3 regions of the Sphingomonas sp. ID0503 genome follow, and region 2 is predicted to be linked to each of the others. Evidence: predicted binding sites of a transcription regulator. Region 2 holds the regulator's gene; each other region holds the start of a gene.
What was found. Region 2 encodes LexA, which represses DNA repair genes until DNA is damaged. Its sites were predicted from a motif close to GTTCCNCNCTTGTTCT; they were not measured.

Region 1 (7,033 bases), 1.3 Mb from region 2:
CAAACTTCATGGCGCTCTGGCGCTCAAGCAAGCCGACGATCGCCAAGGTGCATGGAGCCGCTGCCGCTGGCGGCAGTGACATCGCGCTATGCTGCGACCTCCTCATCATGGCCGAGGATGCCCGCATCGGCTACATGCCTACCCGCGTGTGGGGCTGTCCGACGACAGCCATGTGGACCTACCGCCTCGGCCCTGCGCGCGCCAAGCAGATGATGTTCACCGGCGACCTGATTTCGGGGCGGCAGGCCGCGGACTGGGGATTGGCAAACCTCGCCGTGCCCGCCGGGGAACTGGACGATGCGGCATTGAAACTCGCGACCAGGATCGCGGGCGTGCCTGCGAGCCACCTCGCCATGCACAAGCTGGTGGTCAATCAGGTCATGCTCAACATGGGGCTGGAACAGTCACAGATGATGGCGACCGTCTTCGATGGAATAACCCGTCACAATCCCGAGGGTCTATGGTTCCGTCGACACGCACAAGCTCACGGCTTCAAGTCGGCGATCGAGTGGCGTGACAGTGGCCGCTCCATTCCTGAAGGGGACGAGGCTCGTCGCCTGATCCGTGAGATCGACAGTGCGCCCAAATAATCTCCGTGGGCGCGATAGGTGACTCCCTTGAACAGCGTTCCCGATTGGGAAGGTTCAGGGAGACGGCTGACGGTCGCAAGGCGCGCCGGACGGCAGGGAAATAGCCGTTTTCCCAAAATATGTTCCCGATTGCTCATTCCCGAAATGGCCAGTTGGAGACGGAGAAATGGGACGATCCGGCCCGTGAAATGAACCCGCCTTTGACATCCGCCCGGAGCGGATAATGTGAGCAGCCATGTCCGATTGCGAGCAGCCCCGGATGATGGCGAGCACGCTGGCAGCTAATTTGAGCAGGATGCTACCCGCCAGTGGCAGAGAGCGTGAGCAGAAAAACCGGCTGTTTGCGAGCAGACGCCGCTACGATTGCAAGCGCCTACAAGTAGCGGTCCCAGCGGAGCACCGTGCGCGTGTGGATCATGGAGCAGGAGAGATCGGCTCCGCTTGGCAAACGGCACCAGGCCGCTGTCCTGTTGCCTCCTGCCGAACCTTCGGACCGGCAGGTCAGCCTTGGTCCTCGCACCACGATATGCCCCGTCGAAATCGTCCCGCGAGGGCCACCGAGAATATCGACGAGCGCGTCGCGCGCTTCGATCGCCGAGGCATTGGGGCAGGGCTGGTTGGTCCGGCAGGTGCCGTCCATTTCGCGCGCGGCGATCCCGGCGATGCGGATATGCGGGCCTTCGGCGCACCAGACAGGGCCATCGCCATCCCAGACATGCGTCGGCGTACAGGTGAAGCTTTGCCCGGCGGCAACGATCGAAGCGGCGAGAAGTGCAAACATTGGCAAGTGCCTAGCGCAGCGCGCGGCCGAACCAAAGAACGCGGCCGACGATGTTGATCGTGCGCTTCTCGATGCCGCGCCAGCTTGGATAGGCAGGATTGTCGCTGAGCACCGACACCCGCTTGCCCTGCGGTTCGATGGCGACCCGCTTAACGCTGAGCATGTCATCCATGCGCAAGACATAGATTCCATCGCGCAGGCGGGATTGGCCGTCTCCGAGGTCGACCATGACCTCGTCGCCATCGTGCAGCGTCGGCTCCATCGAATCCCCGTGCACGGCTATGATCGAAAGGCTCGCCGCCTTGCTGGCGGTCAGCCGACGCAGCCACTTTTCATCGAACCCGAACTGGGCACATTTGGCTTCCATCTCGGCCAGCGCGCCGTGTCCGGCAGAGGCCTCGACAGCGAGAACCGGGACATGGACCAGTTCGACGACCGGACCGGATCGCCGCTCGGGAGCGCCAAGGACCTTTTCATCCACCCCGAAGAACCGAGCGAGGACCGCGCGATCCTGCTCGTCCAGCTGCCTGGGGCTGCCGCGCCGGATGTACTGCTGGATATAGGCGGCATTGCGCCCGAGAAGGCGGGAAATCGAGGAGTAGTTGCAGCCTCGTTGCTGGATCAGTTCGTCCAGGGTTCTACGTGCGTCTTCCATCGCCGCTGGTCCTATCGCATCTGTCTAGGAAATTCGATCCTAGACTCTAGGAAACCTTCCTAGTAGGAACATAACGGGAACACAAGCGGAAAGCGAGTCGAAGGCGATGGAGCTTCTCGAGCAGATCGAAAGATATCTGGCGCGCAGCGGCACAAGAGCCAGCATGTTCGGAAGACAGGTCGTCGGAGATCCACGGTTTGTGCAAGATCTCCGCAAGGGTCGTCGCCCCAGGCGAAAGACGGCGCAACGCATCCTTAATTTTCTTGCGTCTACAGAAGGCGTTGCATCGGCCAGATCGGATCGCCTTGATCGTCCGACGCCGTAGATTGGCGTTGCCAAAATCCTATCCGTCCAATAGGTGTGCCCATACAGAAACTGGTCAGTCCAGCTTTTGTGGGGGCTTCGGGGCATGGACGGCGAATCAGGTTTACGGCGCGGGGTCGAGAACAGGCTGGAATTCATCGAATTCCGGTTGTTCTGGGAAGGCCACGTAAACCGGAGCGACATCGTCGAGACGTTCGGCGTTTCGATCAATCAGGCGTCTGCCGATCTCAACAGATATCTGGGTCTGGCCGAGACCAATATGGTCTACGACAAGAGCGCACGGACCTATGTCCGAAGCTCATCGTTCAAGCCGATCTTCCATAAGCCCGACGCGGAGAGATATCTCACGCAGATCCGATCGATCGCCGATGGCGTCATCACGCCCGACGACGCATGGATTGGCAGCGTTCCGGGCTTCGCTTGCGCTCCCACGCCGGCGCGCGGCGTTTCCGCGCCAATCCTCAGAGCCATCGTAACCGCCATCAAGCGCAAAGAGTTGATCGAGGTACTCTACCAATCGATGTCCTCGCCTGAGCCATCCTGGCGCTGGATCGCTCCGCACGCTTTGGTGTTCGACGGTTTTCGATGGCACGCTCGCGCCCACTGCGATCGGAGCGGCGCATTCAAGGATTTCGTACTTTCCCGCATTGCTGAAACGCGCTCAAGCAAAGCGTCGGAAGCGCTCGCTTCGCGAGATCAGGATTGGCAGGACGATGTCGATCTGATCATTGCGCCGCATCCCCAATTGAGCGCCGGGCAGCGCAAGGCGATCGAGCTCGATTATGGGATGGAAGGCGGCAAGGCCGCGATCCCGGTCAAGCGCGCGCTCCTCTATTACGCTCTCAGGCGGCTCGGGCTCGATACCGACCCATCCGCACGGCGTCCGCAGGATCAGCAGATAATTCTACTTAATCGGGCCGAAATCACGGGGGGCATGCTATGAATTCCACGCCTCAGCCCGGGGCCGTAATTGAGTTGCGCTCAGCGACCTGGAAGGTGCTCGGCGCCTCAACGCTAAAGCTTGGGTACAGCGAAGTACATTGCCGCGGCCTCTCCGGTTTGGTTCGCGACAAAGAGGCCCGGTTCGTTTGGAACCTTGAGAAAGATGCACGCGTATTGGATCCGACCGGGGTCCACCTCGTCTCCGACACGTCCCCGGGTCTCAGCGACACCAAGCTGCATCTCGAGGCGGCATTCCGCCACACGCCGACTACTACCCGACGCGCCATCACACTTGGCCAAGCGGCGATCGATGACCTGACGTTCCAACACCTCCCGGTTGAACGGGCACTTGCGCAGGATCGCGTTCGGCTTCTGATCGCAGATGATGTTGGCCTCGGGAAGACGCTGGAGGCCGGGCTTATCGCTTCCGAATTGGCTCTGCGTGGCCGGGCGAACCGGATACTCGTGGTCACCACCCGGGCAATGCTGACCCAGTTCCAAAAGGAATTCTGGACCCGCTTCTCGATCCCGCTTGCGCGGCTCGACAGCGCAGCGATCCGGCGGATGCGAAACAGGATCCCGGCCCATTACAACGTTTTCGACCAGTTCGACCGGTCGATTGTCTCGATCGACACACTGAAGCGGGATGCCCAGATCCGGGACGCGATCCGGCACTCCTACTGGGACTTGATCATCATTGATGAGGCCCACAACGCTGCGGTCCGCAAAAATACGACGGGGACAAACTCCCAACGAGCCGATCTGGCCCGGCTTCTGTCGCGCCGGACCGACTCGCTCCTTCTGCTGACCGCTACCCCGCACGACGGGTCCCAGGAGAGCTTCGCCAGCCTGATCGAGATGCTGGACCCGACCCGAGTTCCCGACCCGTCCCGCCTGCACCGGAGCGACATTGAGGACCTGGTGGTGCGCCGGTTTCGGACCTCCCCCGAGGTGGTCGCGGATATCGGCCGGGAGGTTCCGAAGCGGGAGCTGTTCCGGCGCTCTTTCCCGCTCAGCCCCCAGGAGGAGCTCGCTTATCAATCCGTTGCAGACCTGCATCTCGATTTGGACGAGGAGTCGTCTCGGGGACGTGCGATCGACTTGTTCCGGACCACGCTCGCCAAGGCGATCTTCTCGAGCCCGGCTGCCTGCCGTGAAACCCTTGAGCGGCGCATCCGAGGGATCGAGAATGGGACCGCCCGCGGCACTCCGGAGGACCGGGACCGGCTACTGGCTCTGGCAAGCCAAGTAGATGCGATCGATACGGTCGCGTTCAGTAAGTATCAGGATCTCCTGCAGCTGCTGCGCGACCTGCGCTGGACCGGACGAGACCCACGAGACAGGCTTGTGATCTTCTCCGAACGGATTGCCACCGTCTCCTGGCTCTCCGAGCGCCTGCGACTGGATCTGGGCCTATCGGGCGAGCAGGTGGCCCGGGTCGACGGGGGCAGCGTCGAGGCGGACGTCCGGACCCAGCAGGTGATTGAGGCATTCGGGCAGGCGCGGTCCTCGGTCCGGATCCTGATCGCCTCCGACATGGCATCGGAGGGCCTCAATCTGCACTTTCAGTGCCACCGGCTAATCCACTTCGACTTGCCTTGGTCTCTCCTGCGATTTCAGCAGCGGAACGGACGCATCGACCGGTACGGACAGGACCGGCCACCCCAGATCACCTATTTCGTCGGGGAGAGCACCCATCCGAAGGTCCGGCAGATGTGGGTGCTCGAGAAGCTGGTTGCGAAGGACGTGGCGGCTCAGGAGGGGGTCGGGGATCCGGCCGTTTTCCTAGGAGCCGGGGACACTGAGGGAGAGGAGACCGTGGTCGCCGAGGCAGTTGCCGCAGGGATCGGCGCCGACGCATTCGAGGCGCAAATGGACGCGCGGGCCGCGGAGGCCACGAGCCATTTGTCTCTGGACGATGAGTTCGCCGCCCTTTTCGGTGACTATGCGATCCCCGCCCCGCGGAAGGCGGAGGTGGCTGCAGACCTGGCTCCTCCTCGCCTGTTCAAAGACACGTTCACCTACGCCACGGCCATGATCGAGCGCCTCTCTCGCCCCGAGGAGTGCGTCTTCGCTGTCGCGCCGTCCGTCGTTCAGGAAGAGCGGATGATCCGGATGACGATCCCGGAGGATATGCGTGCCCGCGATGGCTTCGGATACGCGAGTGAAGGGGCGGTCGACGGGCGGTACATGCCAGAAGAGGCGGTCGGGCCCGGGGACCGGATCGAACTGACAGACGAGGCGCAGGTCATCAATCAGGCTATCGACCAGGCGAAAATGCAGGAACGGTCTTGGCCGACCGTGCAGTACCTGTGGGACGGGCACCCGATCCTTGAATGGTTCGCGGACCGGGCCAGCACCTTCTTTCCGGAGCACACCGCCCCCGTTGCGTACCTGCACGGGCGGCTCGAGCCCGGCGAGGTGGCGGTGATCCTGCACGGGGCGGTCCCGAACGCGAACGGGGCGCCGGTAGTGGACCGGTGGGCGGTGGTGGTCCGGACCCCGGACGGGATGCTCCGAATCGAGGAGGTCCCGGACTTCCTGAGCCGGACCCGGTTCGCGGACAACACCCCGAGCCGGCCAATCGATGACCTGGACCGGGCGCGGGGAGTGATCCCCGCCGCTGTAGACCGGTTCCAGACCCATCTCGTCGATCTGCGCCGGGCGCGGGAAGCGGACATTCAGCGGGACCTGGACAACGTCCTTGACCGGCTCGCGGCGCTGGAAACCCGGTTCAAGGCGCAGCTCGCGCTCGATCTCGGGGATGTGCTGGCGGATGAAGAGACGCTGAGTTCCGCTGAGAAGCGGCGCCTGACCCTGCGCCGGGTGAAAGAGCAGAAGATCGAACGGCTGTTCCAGGACTGGACGGAATGGTTTGAACGGACCCGCCGCATGGTGGCCGATCCGAACCCGCATGTCGACGTCAAAGCCGTGTTGGTGGGGTGACGGGATGGATCTGATCGGGATCGAGAACGAGGCTGAATTCTTCCCGTCCGGGACCCTTTCGGACGTGCTGAAGGAGGAATTGCAGGACATCACGTCGCGCTGGGGCGGCCTCGACAAGGGGGCTCATCCGGTGGAGCGGCTTTCCCGCGTCGCCACCCCGACCATCGAGGCGCTGCGGCAGGTCCGGAACGCCTCCGACCAGACACGGCAGTCGGAATCGGTCCGGGACGCTCATCACGCGCTCCTTGCCGCTCTCGGTTACACCTGGAGGCGGGAAACGGCGCTTACAGCCCTCAACGGAAGCCCGGTGATCCCTCTCGTCGGCCGGGTCGCGGACGCGTCCGGTCGTGACGCCCTCTGGATAATCGAGGCGCCGATTACCGATGCCGACGATGAGGCGGCCGATCCACTCGGGGTCAAGTTCACGCCGGAGCAGTTCCCGGAGGAGCTTCGAGAGGCGGCGCTGCTCGACCGATCGATCGAGGAAACGATCGCGGAGGGTGTGTTCGAGCTCCCTGACGGGCCTCGTCATCTCCTTGTCCTCGGCTTGTCCCAGATCGTGCTCGTCGACAAGCGGAAATGGCCGGCCCGGTCGGTGCTCCGTTTCGACCTCCAAGAGATATTCACCCGGGCGGAGCGCGATACGCTCACCGTCATGGCCTGCCTCATCGCGCGCGAGGCGCGCGTTCCAGAGCAGGGGGTGCCAATATCAGACCGGCTCGAAGAGGAGGCGCAGCGGAACGCCAACGCGGTCACCACCTCACTGAAGCGGACCGTTCGGGACGCGATCGAGCT
Region 2 (7,033 bases):
GCGGCTCCTGCGCGCGCTCGGCGGACTGATCGCCACCGGTCTCCTCATCGAAGCGGCGCTCGCCCCGATCGCTTTGTTCCACTTCCATAAGGCTGGCCTCTACGGCGCTTTCGCGAACATCGTCGCCATCCCCCTCAGCACCTTCGTCATCATGCCTCTGGAGGCGGTGGCGCTGCTGCTCGACATCATCGGCCTCGGCGCGCCGTTATGGTGGGCGACCGGATTGGCAATCGAGGCGCTGCTCGCCATCGCCCGTGCCGCCGGCGACGCACCGGGCGCGGTCGCCGCTCTCCCGTCGATGCCGCCTGCCGCTTTCGCTCTGATGGTGGCGGGCGGGCTGTGGCTTGCGCTGTGGCGCACACGCCTGCGCCTATGGGGCCTGGCACCGGCGCTGATCGGAGTAGCAATGGCTCTCATGACTCCTGCGCCGGACCTCCTCGTCACGGGTGACGGTCAGCACTTGGCGCTGCGGACATCCGATGGACGCTTCGCCCTGCTTCGGCCCCGTGCCCGAGACTACACCCGCGACACGCTCGCCGAAATTGCCGGCAGCGACGAAGCCCTTCTCGATCTCGAAATGCTCCCCAACGCCCGCTGCACCCGCGACTTCTGCATGGCGCGCGTCGCGCGGGGTGGGCGAAGCTGGACGGTCCTGGCGAGCCGCAGCGACCAGTTCGCGCCGATCCGCCAAACCAATCGAGCCTGCGCGATGGCCGACATTGCCGTTAGCGACCGGCGACTGCCGCGCAGCTGCCGCCCAAGATGGATTAAGGCCGACCGAACGCTCCTCGCGGAGACCGGCGGCCTGGCCATAGACTTCGACCGTGTCCGCGTAACGGCAGCACGTCTGCCGCGCGACGATCACCCCTGGCGCGCGGTCCGGCTCAATACCGCCGCAACAGCCCGGCCAGCCGGCCCTGGATCCGCACCTGCGCTGGGGCGTAGCGTTGCGGATCATAGGCGCGGTTCGCCGGATCGAGGCGCACCATCTGCCCCTCACGGCGGAAATACTTGAGCGTGGCCTCGGCGTCATCGACGAGAGCGACGACGATCTCGCCCTCCCTCGCACTATCGACGCGGCGGATGAGCGCATAGTCGCCGTCGAGAATGCCGGCCTCCACCATCGAATCTCCGGAAACTTCGAGGGCGTAATGCTCACCGGGGCCCAGGAGGGCGGCGGGAACGGAGAGTGAGCTTTGCCCCTCCAGCGCCTCGATCGGCATGCCGGCCGCGATACGCCCGTGCAGCGGAATCTCGATCACGTCGTTGGCCGCAACCGGCGGTGTCACCGGCACTTCGCTCTTCACCGGCGTGTTGGTGTTCGCGGCCGCAGGTGCCGCCTTCTTCGCCGGAACTCCCTCAGGCAGCCGAAGAATTTCCAGCGCGCGGGCGCGGTTCGGCAGGCGGCGGATGAAGTTGCGCTCCTCAAGCGCGCTGATCAGGCGGTGCACGCCGGATTTAGACTTCAAGTCCAGCGCCTCTTTCATCTCCTCGAACGAAGGCGACACTCCGCTCTCCGCCAGACGGTCGCTGATGAAGCAGAGGAGGTCGTGTTGCTTGCGCGTCAGCATGTCGGTGCCCTCACTCGGGAACGAATGTGGAACAGGTAGTGAATGTTCCGCGATGCTGTCAACAACATTCGCTTGGGGCGAACTCAGTCGCCGGTCAACAGGCGCTCGGTCGCGGTCCGGACATCCGCCTGCCGCATCAGGCTCTCGCCCACCAGGCAGGCACGCACGCCATATTCGGCCAGCCGGTCGAGATCGGCGCGGCTGCCAAGGCCGCTCTCGGCGACGATCAGGCTGCCTTCGGGCGCAAGCGCGGCGAGATCGATGGTGCGGCCGATGTCGACGGTGAAGTCGCGAAGGTCGCGGTTGTTGACGCCGATCAGGCGCGACCGCAGGCCGGCGGCGCGCGCCATCTCGGCGGCGTCGTGGACCTCGACCAGCACGTCCATGTCGAGTTCGATCGCCGCCGCCTCGATCTCCGCCATCTGCCCGTCGTCGAGCGCCGCGACGATGATCAGGATCGCGTCCGCACCCATGGCCCGCGCCTCCGCCACCTGCCACGGATCGACCATGAAGTCCTTGCGCAGGCAGGGGAGCCCGCAGGCGGCACGCGCGGCGATCAGGTAATCGGCGCTCCCCTGGAAATACGGCTCGTCGGTGAGGATCGACAGACAGGCGGCACCACCGGCCTCGTAAGCGCGGGCGTGGGCAGGCGGGTCAAAATCCCCTCGGATTAACCCCTTAGAAGGCGATGCTTTCTTGATCTCTGCAATCAGCCCGGTCCCAAGGGTCTCGACTTTCGTGCGTAGCGCCTGCTGGAAGCCGCGCGGCGGTGAAGGAGCAGGCCAGTGCGAAAGGCCCTGCGGCCTGCGCACGGCCACTTCTTCATACTTGGTCTGAAGGATCGCTTGTAAACGGTTAGAGGTCATCGGCTAAAGTCGATCCAGCAGTCGAGCAGCGCCTTGGCCAGCCCCTTGTCGATGGCCTCGGCGGCTTCTTCGGCTCCGTCGCGAAGCCCGTAGACTTCACCGGCCACCTTCAGAGCGGCAGCGGCATTGAGCAGCACGGCATCGCGATAGGGCCCAAGCTCACCCTCCAGCAAGCGGCGCAGCGCGGCGGCGTTGTAGGCGGCGTCACCACCCCTGATGGCGTCGAGGGGATGGTCGGGCAGCCCGGCATCCTCCGGCGTGACCTTGCTGGAGGCGAGGCCGTTCGCCGACAACGTCACGGCGCGGCTCGGCCCCGCGATCGATAACTCGTCGAGGTTCTCCTCGCCCGCGACCACCATCGCGGCATCGCTGCCGAGCAGCTCGAGTGCCTCGGCCATCGTTTCGAGGTAATCGACCCGAGCCACCCCAATCAACTGGCGGCGCACCCCTGCGGGATTGCAGAGCGGACCGAGCAGGTTGAGGATCGTCCGCCGCCCGATTGCCTTGCGGACCGTCGCAAGGCGACCGAGCGCCGGGTGGTACTTCTGCGCGAAGAAGAAGGCGATGCCGAGGTCGGCCAGGCTCTCCTCCGCCGTCTCTGCGGCGCGATCGAGATCGAGACCGAGCGCCTCCAGCGTGTCCGCAGCCCCGGCCTTTGAGGAGGCGGCGCGGTTGCCGTGCTTGGCGACCGGTACGCCGCAGGCCGCGACGACCAGCGCCACCGCCGTCGAGATGTTGAGGCTGTGCGCGCCGTCACCGCCGGTGCCGCAGACGTCGATTGCGTTGGCGGGAGCGGCCGCGCGGATCATGCGGGCGCGCAGCGCGCGCGCGGCGGCGGCGATCTCGATGCTGGTCTCGTCGCGCTCCGCCATGGTGACGAGGAAGGGCGCGATCACCTCCGCCTCGACCTTGCCGTCGAGGATGTCGGCAAACGCCGCCTCCGCCGTCGCACCGTCGAGTGGCGATGACGGGTCGGGAAGGAGGGTGATCGTGGTCACGCCCGCTCCAGCACCTTCACGCCCGCCTCACGCAGGAAGTTGGCGATCAGGTCGTGACCATGTTCGGTGGCGATGCTTTCCGGGTGGAACTGGACGCCGTGGATCGGCAGGCTTGCATGGCGGAAGCCCATCACGGTGCGGTCCGGCGCGCGCGCGTTGACGAGGAGCGACGGAGGCAGATCTTCCTCCGCCACGATCAGCGAGTGATAGCGGGTGGCAGTAAACGGCGTGGGCAGGCCCTTGAAGACCCCCGTGCCATCATGTTCGACCGGGCAGGTCTTGCCGTGCATCAGCTGGGCCGCGCGCACGACGCGTCCGCCGAAGTGCTGGCCGATCGCCTGATGGCCAAGGCACACGCCGAAGAGCGGGCGGCGCTGCTCCGCGCAGGCGGCGACAAGGTCGAGGCTGATCCCCGCCTCGTTCGGCGTGCAGGGGCCGGGGGAAATCAGGAAGCCGGCAGCACCTGAGGACATCGCCTGGCCGACACCGATTTCGTCGTTCCGCACCACTTCCACCTCGGCACCAAGCTCGCGCAGGTAATGCACGAGGTTCCAGGTGAAGCTGTCGTAATTGTCGATGACCAGGATCATGGCCGGGTCTTAGCGAGCGCTCGTCCTCACGTCATCCGTATCTTGTTCGTCATCCCAGCGCAGGCTGGGATCTATCCGGCGATTTGTCTAAGAGGCGAGTGAGCGCGAATGGATGCTGACCTTCGTCAGCATGACGACGTTCAGGAGTTGATGATGCTGCTCGCTACCCTCCTCGCCATCGCCTCACCGGACAAGCTGCCGCCGGGCGAGCCCGTGCCACCACCAGCGAGCGAGGAAGCCGCCGTGCTGGCACCGGTCAACGCCGTGTTCGCGGCGCTGGCGGCACGGGACGGCCAGGCCGCGCTCGCCCAAGTGGATATGCGCGGCAACGTCACCAGCGTCGATGCCTCGGGCAAGGCCGTGACGCGCAGTTGGGCGGAGTGGGCGGCTGGGCTGAAGCCGGGGCCGCAGCGATATGAGGAGCGGATGCCAAACCCGGCGGTCGAGATCGACGGGGACGTGGCGATGGTCTGGGGCTTCTACACCTTCGCGATCGACGGGAAGTTGCACCATTGCGGGGCGGACCATTTCAGCCTGGTGCGCGCCGACGGTCGATGGAAGGTGCTGAACCTCGCCTGGTCGAGCCGCACGGAAGGGTGCGGGAGTTAACTAGGCAACGACTGTCCTGAGCTAAGTCGAAGGACGGGGAGCAAGCAACCAGCTTTCTCCGCCGTTGCTCCGGCCCGTCAACGCTGTCAGGCGGTGACCGAAAAAAGCGTGACACCCTCGTACTTCTCGTCCGCAGGGTTGAAGACCGGCTGCGGCTCGAACGAGCGCTCGTCCACGCCGCGGATGGAGAGCCCCGCCAGCTTGAACGTGCCGACCTTGATTTCGCGCGGAGGATTGCCCTCGCGCTCGACCGTTACGGCGTCCACATAGAGTTCGTCATGGCGCGTGTAGAGGATGTGGGGTGCCAGCTTCACATCCATGCGGTTGTAGGTCGCGTCGAGGCACTTGCGCCGCGCGATGGCTTCCAGAACGAGCTTGCTGCTTTCCATAAGGTCAGCCTTTCGCCGACCCCAACGCGCACCGCAACCCTATTGTTGCAGTGCAGCAGGCAATTTCACGCTTGTTCGAATTCCAGGATGACGGCGTCCACCGCCAGGCTCTCACCCGGCTTGGCCACCACTTCCTTGACGGTGCCGGTCTTCTCGGCGCGAAGGATGTTCTCCATCTTCATCGCTTCGACCACCGCCAGCGGCTGACCCGCCTGTACCGTGTCGCCCGCCGCGACGTGGATCTGGGTGACCAGGCCCGGCATCGGGCAGAGCAGGAAACGCGACAGATCCGGCGGGATCTTCTCGATCATGTGATGCGAGAGTTCCGCGACATGCGGGCGCATCAGCCGCAGGTCATGCGTGGCACCCCGCGCCGTCAGCTTGAAGCCGAGGCGCGTCTTCTGGATGCGAACGGAGAGCGGCTCGTTGTCGATCACCGCCTCGATCAGGCGCTGCCCGGGAACATAGGCGGCGTGGATCTCCAGCACGGTGCCGTCGACTTCCACCGCGCCGCCGCTGATCGAGACCTTGTGCTCGGCACCGTCCAGCTTCGCTACCCAGTCAGCAGGCGGCGGTGTCGGACCGTTCAGGCGACCCTCGATCTGGGCGGCGCGCGCCGCCTCCGCCGTGGCGACGATGCCGGCGATGGCGGAAAGCTTCGCGGTTAGGCCTTCGCCTGCCGGGGCACCCTGGAAGCCCTCGGGATACTCCTCGGCGATAAAGCCGGTGGTAATGTTGCCGGATCGGAAGCGCGGATGCTGCATCAGCGCGGAGAGGAAGTCGATGTTGTGGCCGATACCATCGATCTCGAACCGGTCGAGTGCGTCGATCTGGCGATCGATCGCCTCCTCGCGCGTCTCGCCATAGGTGACAAGCTTGGCGATCATCGGATCGTAGAACATCGAGATTTCGGAGCCTTCGTAGACGCCGTCATCGACGCGCACGTCGTCACTTTCGGCCGGCGGGCGGTAGCGGACAAGGCGGCCGGTCGACGGCAGGAACCCGCGATACGGGTCCTCCGCATAGACCCGGTTCTCGACCGACCAGCCCTTGATCCCGACGTCCGCCTGACCGAAGGCCAGCTTCTCGCCATAGGCGACGCGGATCATCTGCTCCACGAGGTCGAGGCCGGTGATGTACTCGGTGACCGGATGCTCCACCTGCAGGCGGGTGTTCATCTCCAGGAAGTAGAAGCCTTGGCCGGTCTTGTCCGCGCCGGAGACGATCAGCTCGACCGTGCCGGCGGAATAATAGCCCACCGCGCGCGCGAGAGCGACGGCCTGCTCGCCCATCGCCTTGCGCATTTCCGGCGAAACGAAGGGGGAAGGGGCCTCCTCCACGACCTTCTGGTGGCGGCGCTGCACCGAACACTCGCGCTCGTTCAGGTAGACGATGTTGCCGTGCTTGTCGCCGAGCACCTGGATCTCGATGTGGCGCGGGCTTTCGATGAACTTCTCGATGAACACGCGGTCGTCGCCGAAGCTCGACAGGCCCTCGCGTTTGGTCGCTTCGAAGCCTTCGCGCACGTCCTGCTCGGAATAGGCGAGGCGCATGCCCTTGCCGCCGCCGCCGGCCGAGGCCTTCATCATCACCGGATAGCCGATGTCGGTAGCGATCTTCACCGCCTCTTCGGTATCCGCGATCTCGCCGAGATAGCCGGGAACGACGTTGACGCCCGCTTCCTTGGCGAGCTTCTTGGACTCGATCTTGTCGCCCATCGCGGCGATCGCGCCGGCCGGCGGGCCGATGAACGCGATACCGGCGTCCTCAAGCGCCTTGGCGAAGGAGGTCCGCTCCGACAGGAAGCCGTAGCCGGGGTGGACGGCCTCGGCACCGGTCACCTTGCAGGCTTCGATGATCTTGTCCGCGAGGAGATAGCTCTCGGACGCAGGCGGCGGGCCGAGATGGACCTTCTCGTCCGCCATCTCGACATGCTTCGCCCGCGCGTCCGCGTCCGAATAGACCGCGACGGTCTTGATGCCCATGCGCCGGGCGGTCTTGATCACACGG
Region 3 (7,033 bases), 980 kb from region 2:
AGAACTTCTACTCGTCATGGTCCACCGAACAGGACTATCCGGGCGACAAGTTCGGTTCCGAATTCACCACCGACATCGACGTCAGCTACACCCTGTCCGATCACTATACGCTCTCGGTCGGCGCGACGAACCTGTTCAACAACTATCCGGACAAGATCAAGAATACGGTCGACAACCCGATCTACCCGATCACCGGCGGCACCGCCGACGGTCAGGTCTATCCGCGCAGCGGCGGCCCCTTCGGCATGAACGGCGGCTTCTGGTACGGCCGCGTCCGCGTGAAGTTCTGACGGCGATCACTCCGCGCCCGGTTCACGCCGGGCGCGGAGACCGGATTGCTAGTCCAGTTCCCGCCCCGCCGTCTCCGGCAGCCAGATCAGCGTCACCACCAGCGCCATCGCGACCACCGCGACGGTGTACCAAAGGCCGGCGAAGGGATCGCCCGTCCGCGCCACGATGTACTGGCTGATCAGCGGCAGGAACCCGCCGAAATACCCCGTCCCGATATGATAGGGCACCGACAGCGACGTATAGCGGATGCGTGCCGGAAAAAGCTCGACCAGCAACGCCGCGACCGGGCCATAGGTCATCCCCGACAGGAACCCGATCAGCGCGATCACCATGACGATCTGCACCGATCGGGAGAGTGGCGGCGTGATCTTGTCCAGCGGATAGCCCGCCCGCGTCAGCGCCCCCTCGATCGCCGCCTTGTCCGATGCGTCGACCGGCTCGCCCCCGATCGTCAGCACCGGCGCCGCGCCGACTGCGCCCGTGGCCTTGGTATAGGACACGCCCTTCTTCGACAGCACGTCCAGCACCTTGCCGCAGGCGGTCGGCTGCTCCTTCTGCGCGAAGGGATCGTAGGTGCAGTCGCTGCCGGTCACGACCACCGGCGCGCGGGCGCTGGCGGCGGCAAGCTCGGGATTGCCGCTCGCCGCCATCCAGTGGAACAGCGGGAAGATGGCGAGGATGGTGAGCGCATAGCCGATCACGATCGGCTTCTTCCGCCCGATCTTGTCCGACACCCAGCCGAACAGGATGAACCAGAACAGGCTGACCACCGCGCCCGCCCCCACGATCGCGCGGGCGGGCGTGTCGGCGATATGCAGCGTGTTCTGCAGGAAATAGAGCGCCTGGAACTGCGCGGTGTACCAGATGACGGTCAGCCCCGCCGCGAGGCCGAACAGCGCCACCAGCACCAGCTTGACGTTGCCCCAGCTGGCGAAGGTCTCCTTCAGCGGCGCCTTGGCGATGTCGCCGCTCGCCTTCATCGCCTGGAACACCGGACTTTCGTGCAGCATCAGCCGCACCCAGAGCGATAGGGCGAGGAGCACGATCGAGAACAGGAACGGGATGCGCCATCCCCAGGCCTGCCACGCCTCGTCGCCGACGGCGAGTTGCGCGGTGATCGTGACGATCAGGCTGAGGAGGAAGCCGCCGATCACGCCAGCCTGGATGAAGCTAGTATAGAACCCCCGCTTGCCCGCCGGCGCGTGCTCCGCGACATAGATCGCCGCCCCGCCATATTCACCGCCCAGCGCCAGCCCCTGGAACACGCGCAGCACGACCAGGAGCAGCGGGGCGGCCACGCCGATGCTGGCATAGGAGGGCATGGCGCCCACCAGTGCGGTGGCAAGGCCCATCACCACGATCGTCGCGAGGAACGTGTACTTCCGCCCCAGCCGATCGCCGAAATGGCCGAACAACGCGGCCCCGATCGGCCGCATCCCGAACCCGATGCCGAAGGTCGCGAGCACCAGCAGGAACTGCGCCGTCTCGTTCCCCGCCGGAAAGAACTGCCGCCCGATGATCGCGGCAAGCGTGCCATAGATGAAGAAGTCGTACCATTCGAACACCGTGCCGAGCGTCGACGCGACGATCACCAGCCGGTTACGCGCGGCCTCACTCTGCGCGGGTGTGTGCGATGACATATGGCCCCCTCTCCTCGCCCCGGTATTACGGGGAGCGAACAGAAGGGCAAGCGCTTGGCATCGGAAGAGATCGGAGGGCGGACCCATCCCCTCTTGCGCGCGCAGGCGCAGGCGCACCTGCGTTGGGTTGCGACCTTTGCGGCTTTCAACGCCGCTGCGGTTCCTAAATTACGGCAACAGTGACGAAATGAATCTCCGGAACCTTCAGGGGGCCTTTGAAGCCATTATCCCGCACGTGATCCGGGGTTCCGCTTCGTCGGGCGGTCCGCAAGGCAGCGGGATCCGGGATCACGTCCGAGATGACGAACTATCTGGCAAATGGCGGCAACGGCGCGGGGATCGTCGGGTCGTACGCCTTCCAGTCCTCGCCCAGGGCGGTCAGCGCGCTGGATGCGACCTGCCCCTGCGTCAGGCAGTCGCCCGACGGGGCCGCGCCCTGCTTCACCGCCGGGCCCATCGCGGCGAACCAGATCTCGTTCGATCCGGCGAAGCCGTTCTTCCTGATCTCCTCCGGCGTGCCGGGCTTGTTGGCGGCGACCACGGCGGCGGCGCTGGCGTGATAGGTCCAGTTCACATTCGGCGCCGCCCCGCGTCCGTGATCGGTGGTGACGATCAGCGTCGTCCGCCCGCGATAGTCCGGGTCGGCCTGCGCCGCCTCCCAGATCTGGCGGATCTGGTCGTCGGTGCGGTTCGCGGCATAGAGGTACTGGTTGTACTGCCCGGCATGGGCGACCTCGTCGGTCTCCCCGAAGGCGACGTAGAGCACGCGCGGCTTGGGGCCGCGGATCGCATCGATCGCCTGCCGCACGGCGAGCACGTCGGTCGGCGACTTGTTGCCCGGAATACCGGCGTTCACGGCCACGCCGCTCCGCTTGTCGTTGATGATGTAGGGGAACGCATCCCACATCGACACCGCCGCGACCTTGCCCTGGAAGCCCGGCCGCTTGTTCAGCCATTCCAGCCAGGTCGTGTTCTTGTTGTAGACCTTGTCGTTGCTGCGGATCGCGTCGTCGGGCTTGCCGGTCAGGATCTCGTTATAGCCGGGGTAGGAGAACCACATGCCGTTCGCGACGCGCATGCACTGGCCCTTGTCCTGCTCGCCATAGAGCACGCCCGCCTCCGCCATCTTATGGACGAAGGGCATCAGGGCGGCGGCGCGATCGGGCACGTCCATCCACGCCGCCTTGGCGAGCGGGCGGATCTCGTCATCGGTGAACGCCTTGTCCTCGATCAGCTGGGGATCGGGCCCGCGAAACACCTCCTGCCAGCGCATCCCGTCGAGGGTGACGAGGATCAGGCGCTGGCCGTTGTCCTTGGCAAAGGCGGGGCCAGCAAGCGCCGCGACACCCGCGATCAGAACAGCAACCAACTTCCGCATCTCACCACCCCATCGTCAAGCCGGCGAAGGCCGGCACCACTTGCCACCATAGGAGCCTCGGTCCGACGAGAATCGGCCAGCGGCGGCTTGGCGAGCCTTAGACAGGATAGAAGTCAGTTCGCGGACGCCCGCACTTTCACTGGCGATTCCAGCCACCGCTCCCTATCTCCCCGCTAGCCCTCTCGCCAGAACAGAGCTAGAACACCCCACATGCTGACCCACATCCCCGAGCAGAGGTGCGCCGTATGCTCACGCACATAAGCGTCCGCGGCGCGCGCGAGCACAATCTCAAGGGCGTGGATGTCGACATCCCGCGCGATACGCTGACGGTGATCACCGGCCTCTCCGGCTCCGGCAAGTCCAGCCTCGCCTTCGACACCATCTATGCCGAGGGGCAGCGGCGTTACGTGGAGTCCCTCTCCGCCTATGCGCGCCAGTTCCTGGAGCTGATGCAGAAGCCCGACGTCGATCATATCGAGGGCCTCAGCCCCGCGATCTCGATCGAGCAGAAGACGACCAGCCGCAACCCGCGCTCGACGGTCGCCACCGTGACCGAGATCTACGACTATATGCGCCTGCTCTGGGCGCGGGTCGGCGTGCCCTATTCGCCCGCCACCGGCCTGCCGATCGCCGCGCAGACGGTCAGCCAGATGGTGGACCGCGTCATGGCCCTGCCGGAGGGCACCCGCCTCTACCTCCTCGCCCCGGTCGTGCGCGGGCGCAAGGGCGAGTACCGCAAGGAACTCGCGCAATGGCAGAAGGACGGCTTCACCCGCGTCCGCATCGACGGCGAGTTCCACGAGATCGAGTCCGCCCCCGCGCTCGACAAGAAGTACAAGCACGACATCGAGGTGGTGGTCGACCGCCTCGCCGTTCGCGAAGGCATCGAAAGCCGCCTCGCCGACAGCTTCGAAACCGCGCTGAAGCTGGCCGAGGGGCTGGCCTATGTGGATCTGGCCGACGGCGCGCTGCCGGATGCCGACCGCACCGCCTCGGGCGCGAAGATGAAGGGCGCGGGCGTGCCCGACAACCGCATCGTCTTCTCCGAAAAGTTCGCCTGCCCCGTCTCCGGCTTCACCATTCCGGAGATCGAGCCGCGCCTCTTCTCCTTCAACGCCCCGCAAGGCGCCTGCCCCACCTGCGACGGCCTCGGCGAGAAGCTCCTCTTCGATCCCAACCTCGTCGTCCCCAATGAGGCGCTGACGATCAAGAAGGGCGCGATCGTCCCCTGGGCCAAGTCGAACCCGCCCAGCCCCTATTACATGCAGGTGCTGGCCAGCCTCGCCCGCGCCTATGACTTCACCCTCGACACCCCCTGGCGCGACCTTCCCGAGGAGACGCAGGCCGTCATCCTCACCGGCACCAAGGGCAAGCCCGTCACCCTCCGCTTCATCGACGGCAAGAAGTCGTACGAGGTCAACAAGCCCTTCGAGGGCGTGATCGGCAACCTCAACCGCCGCATGCTCCAGACCGAGAGCGCGTGGATGCGGGAGGAGCTGGCGCAGTACCAGACGCCCTCCCCTTGCGAGACCTGCGGCGGCGCGCGCCTCAAGCCCGAGGCGCTGGCCGTCAAGATCGCCGGGCAGGACATCAGCCACGCCACCCACCTCTCGGTGGTCGACGCCCTCGCCTTCTTCTCGGGCCTCACGGAGGGCATGACCGATCAGCAGAAGGCGATCGCCGAACGCATTCTGAAGGAGATTGTCGAGCGGCTCGGCTTCCTCAACAATGTCGGCCTCGACTACCTCAATCTCGACCGCACCTCCGGCACCCTCTCCGGCGGGGAGAGCCAGCGCATCCGCCTTGCCAGCCAAATCGGCTCCGGCCTGTCCGGCGTGCTCTACGTCCTCGACGAGCCGTCGATCGGCCTGCACCAGCGCGACAACGACATGCTGCTTGCCACCCTCCGCCGCCTCCGCGATCTCGGCAACACCGTGCTCGTCGTGGAGCATGACGAGGACGCGATCCGCTCCGCCGACTACGTCATCGACATGGGGCCGGGTGCGGGCAAGCGTGGGGGCGAGGTGATCGCCGCCGGCACGCTCGATCAGGTCCTCGCCAACGACGCCAGCCTCACCGCCGACTACCTGACCGGCCGGCGCGAGATCGCCGTCACCCCCACCCGCCGCAAGGGCAACGGCAAGAAGCTGACGGTGAAGAACGCCCGCGCCAACAACCTGCGCGGCGTCAGCGCGTCGATCCCGCTCGGCACCTTCACCTGCATCACCGGCGTCTCGGGATCGGGCAAGTCCAGCTTCACGCTCGACACGCTCTATGCCGGCGCCGCCCGCGCGCTGAACGGCGCGCGCGTGATCTGCGGCCCGTGCGACGGGATCGACGGCCTTCAGCATCTCGACAAGGTGATCGACATCGATCAGTCGCCGATCGGCCGCACCCCGCGCTCCAACCCCGCGACCTATACCGGCGCCTTCACCGCGATCCGCGACTGGTTCGCGGGGCTCCCGGAGGCGCAGGCGCGCGGCTACAAGCCCGGCCGCTTTTCCTTCAACGTGAAGGGCGGCCGGTGCGAGGCGTGCACCGGCGACGGCCTGCTCAAGATCGAGATGCACTTCCTCCCCGACGTCTACGTCACCTGCGACGTCTGCCACGGCAAGCGCTACAACCGCGAAACGCTGGAAGTGCAGTTCAAGGGCAAGTCGATCGCCGACGTGCTGGACATGACGGTCGAGGACGCGGCCGAGTTCTTCAAGGCCGTACCGCCGATCCGCGACAAGATGAACATGCTGGCGGAGGTCGGCCTCGGCTACGTCCATGTCGGCCAACAGGCGACGACGCTCAGCGGCGGCGAGGCGCAGCGCGTCAAGCTCGCCAAGGAACTCGCCCGTAGAGCCACCGGCCAGACCCTCTACATCCTCGACGAACCCACCACCGGCCTCCATTTCGAGGATGTGCGAAAGCTCCTGGAGGTCCTCCACGCCCTCGTCGAACAGGGCAACAGCGTCGTCGTGATCGAACACAATCTCGACGTCATCAAGACCGCCGACTGGATCATCGACCTCGGCCCCGAAGGCGGCGTCAAGGGCGGCGAGATCGTCGCGGAGGGCACGCCCGAGCAGGTGGCGGAGGTGCCGGGCAGCTATACGGGACGGTATTTGGCGCCGTTGTTGGCGCGGGCGGGCGTGGCACCGGTGGCGGAGGCAGCGCCGGTGAAGAGAGTGCGGAAGACAAAAGCAACCGCCTAATCTCACTCTCCCCTTCCGGGGAGAATCTATATACGTGCGTGATCCACCATTATTTCACGATCTCAGCGGGCCAACTGAAATGAGTGTATAAGAAGGGCGTTCCATCCTCCTTCGTCACCTCTTTCGCATAGATGCGAAACTTAGTGCCTACCGCGTAGCGCTTCCGCATATCGCGTGAGCATTCCACATTCATGGTTTCAGAATAAAACTGCCCGGAGACTGGCCTAGCGCGGACGCTGCCCTTGCCGCCTCTCGACGGCCCTTCGTAGGTCTCGATCACGATTTGCCTGTATGGCGACCATGGCTTCAATAGTGACATGGATGCAGCTTACACCAAAAAGCCCCGCTTCGGGTCAAATGTTTCTGCCATCGTCCGTCGGCGATGGCATCTCTGGCGCCTCGCGAAGTGCCGCTTTCAGCGCAGTAATCAGGGTTAGCGCCTCTTCTGCGTGCGCCTTGTTCATAATCGCACCGCTTAGATGAATGACGTATCCGCCATTGACGGATCGCGACAGCTTAAG

Region 1: a site for LexA is predicted at 2,092-2,107, ahead of ACM608_RS03595 (S24 family peptidase). Genes of this name have one in related genera too.
Region 3: a site for LexA is predicted at 3,497-3,512, ahead of uvrA (excinuclease ABC subunit UvrA). Genes of this name have one in related genera too.

Annotation. Positions count from the first base shown of each region.
Region 1 is NZ_JBLZUR010000002.1:523,675-530,707, forward strand. It holds gene ACM608_RS03585 (crotonase/enoyl-CoA hydratase family protein) at 1-590, shown strand, start outside; gene ACM608_RS03590 (thermonuclease family protein) at 964-1,371, opposite strand; gene ACM608_RS03595 (S24 family peptidase) at 1,382-2,026, opposite strand; gene ACM608_RS03600 (WYL domain-containing protein) at 2,436-3,293, shown strand; gene ACM608_RS03605 (DEAD/DEAH box helicase) at 3,290-6,238, shown strand; gene ACM608_RS03610 (Eco57I restriction-modification methylase domain-containing protein) at 6,243-7,033, shown strand, end outside.
Region 2 is NZ_JBLZUR010000002.1:1,816,311-1,823,343, reverse strand. It holds partial or broken gene ACM608_RS09850 (ComEC/Rec2 family competence protein) at 1-352, shown strand, start outside; gene lexA (transcriptional repressor LexA) at 885-1,571, opposite strand; gene trpC (indole-3-glycerol phosphate synthase TrpC) at 1,655-2,437, opposite strand; gene trpD (anthranilate phosphoribosyltransferase) at 2,434-3,435, opposite strand; gene ACM608_RS09830 (anthranilate synthase component II) at 3,432-4,025, opposite strand; gene ACM608_RS09825 (nuclear transport factor 2 family protein) at 4,134-4,634, shown strand; gene ACM608_RS09820 (hypothetical protein) at 4,721-5,023, opposite strand; gene ACM608_RS09815 (acetyl-CoA carboxylase biotin carboxylase subunit) at 5,089-7,033, opposite strand, start outside.
Region 3 is NZ_JBLZUR010000002.1:834,787-841,819, reverse strand. It holds gene ACM608_RS05035 (TonB-dependent receptor plug domain-containing protein) at 1-290, shown strand, start outside; gene ACM608_RS05030 (MFS transporter) at 339-1,931, opposite strand; gene ACM608_RS05025 (alkaline phosphatase family protein) at 2,239-3,309, opposite strand; gene uvrA (excinuclease ABC subunit UvrA) at 3,555-6,512, shown strand; gene ACM608_RS05015 (hypothetical protein) at 6,866-7,033, opposite strand, start outside.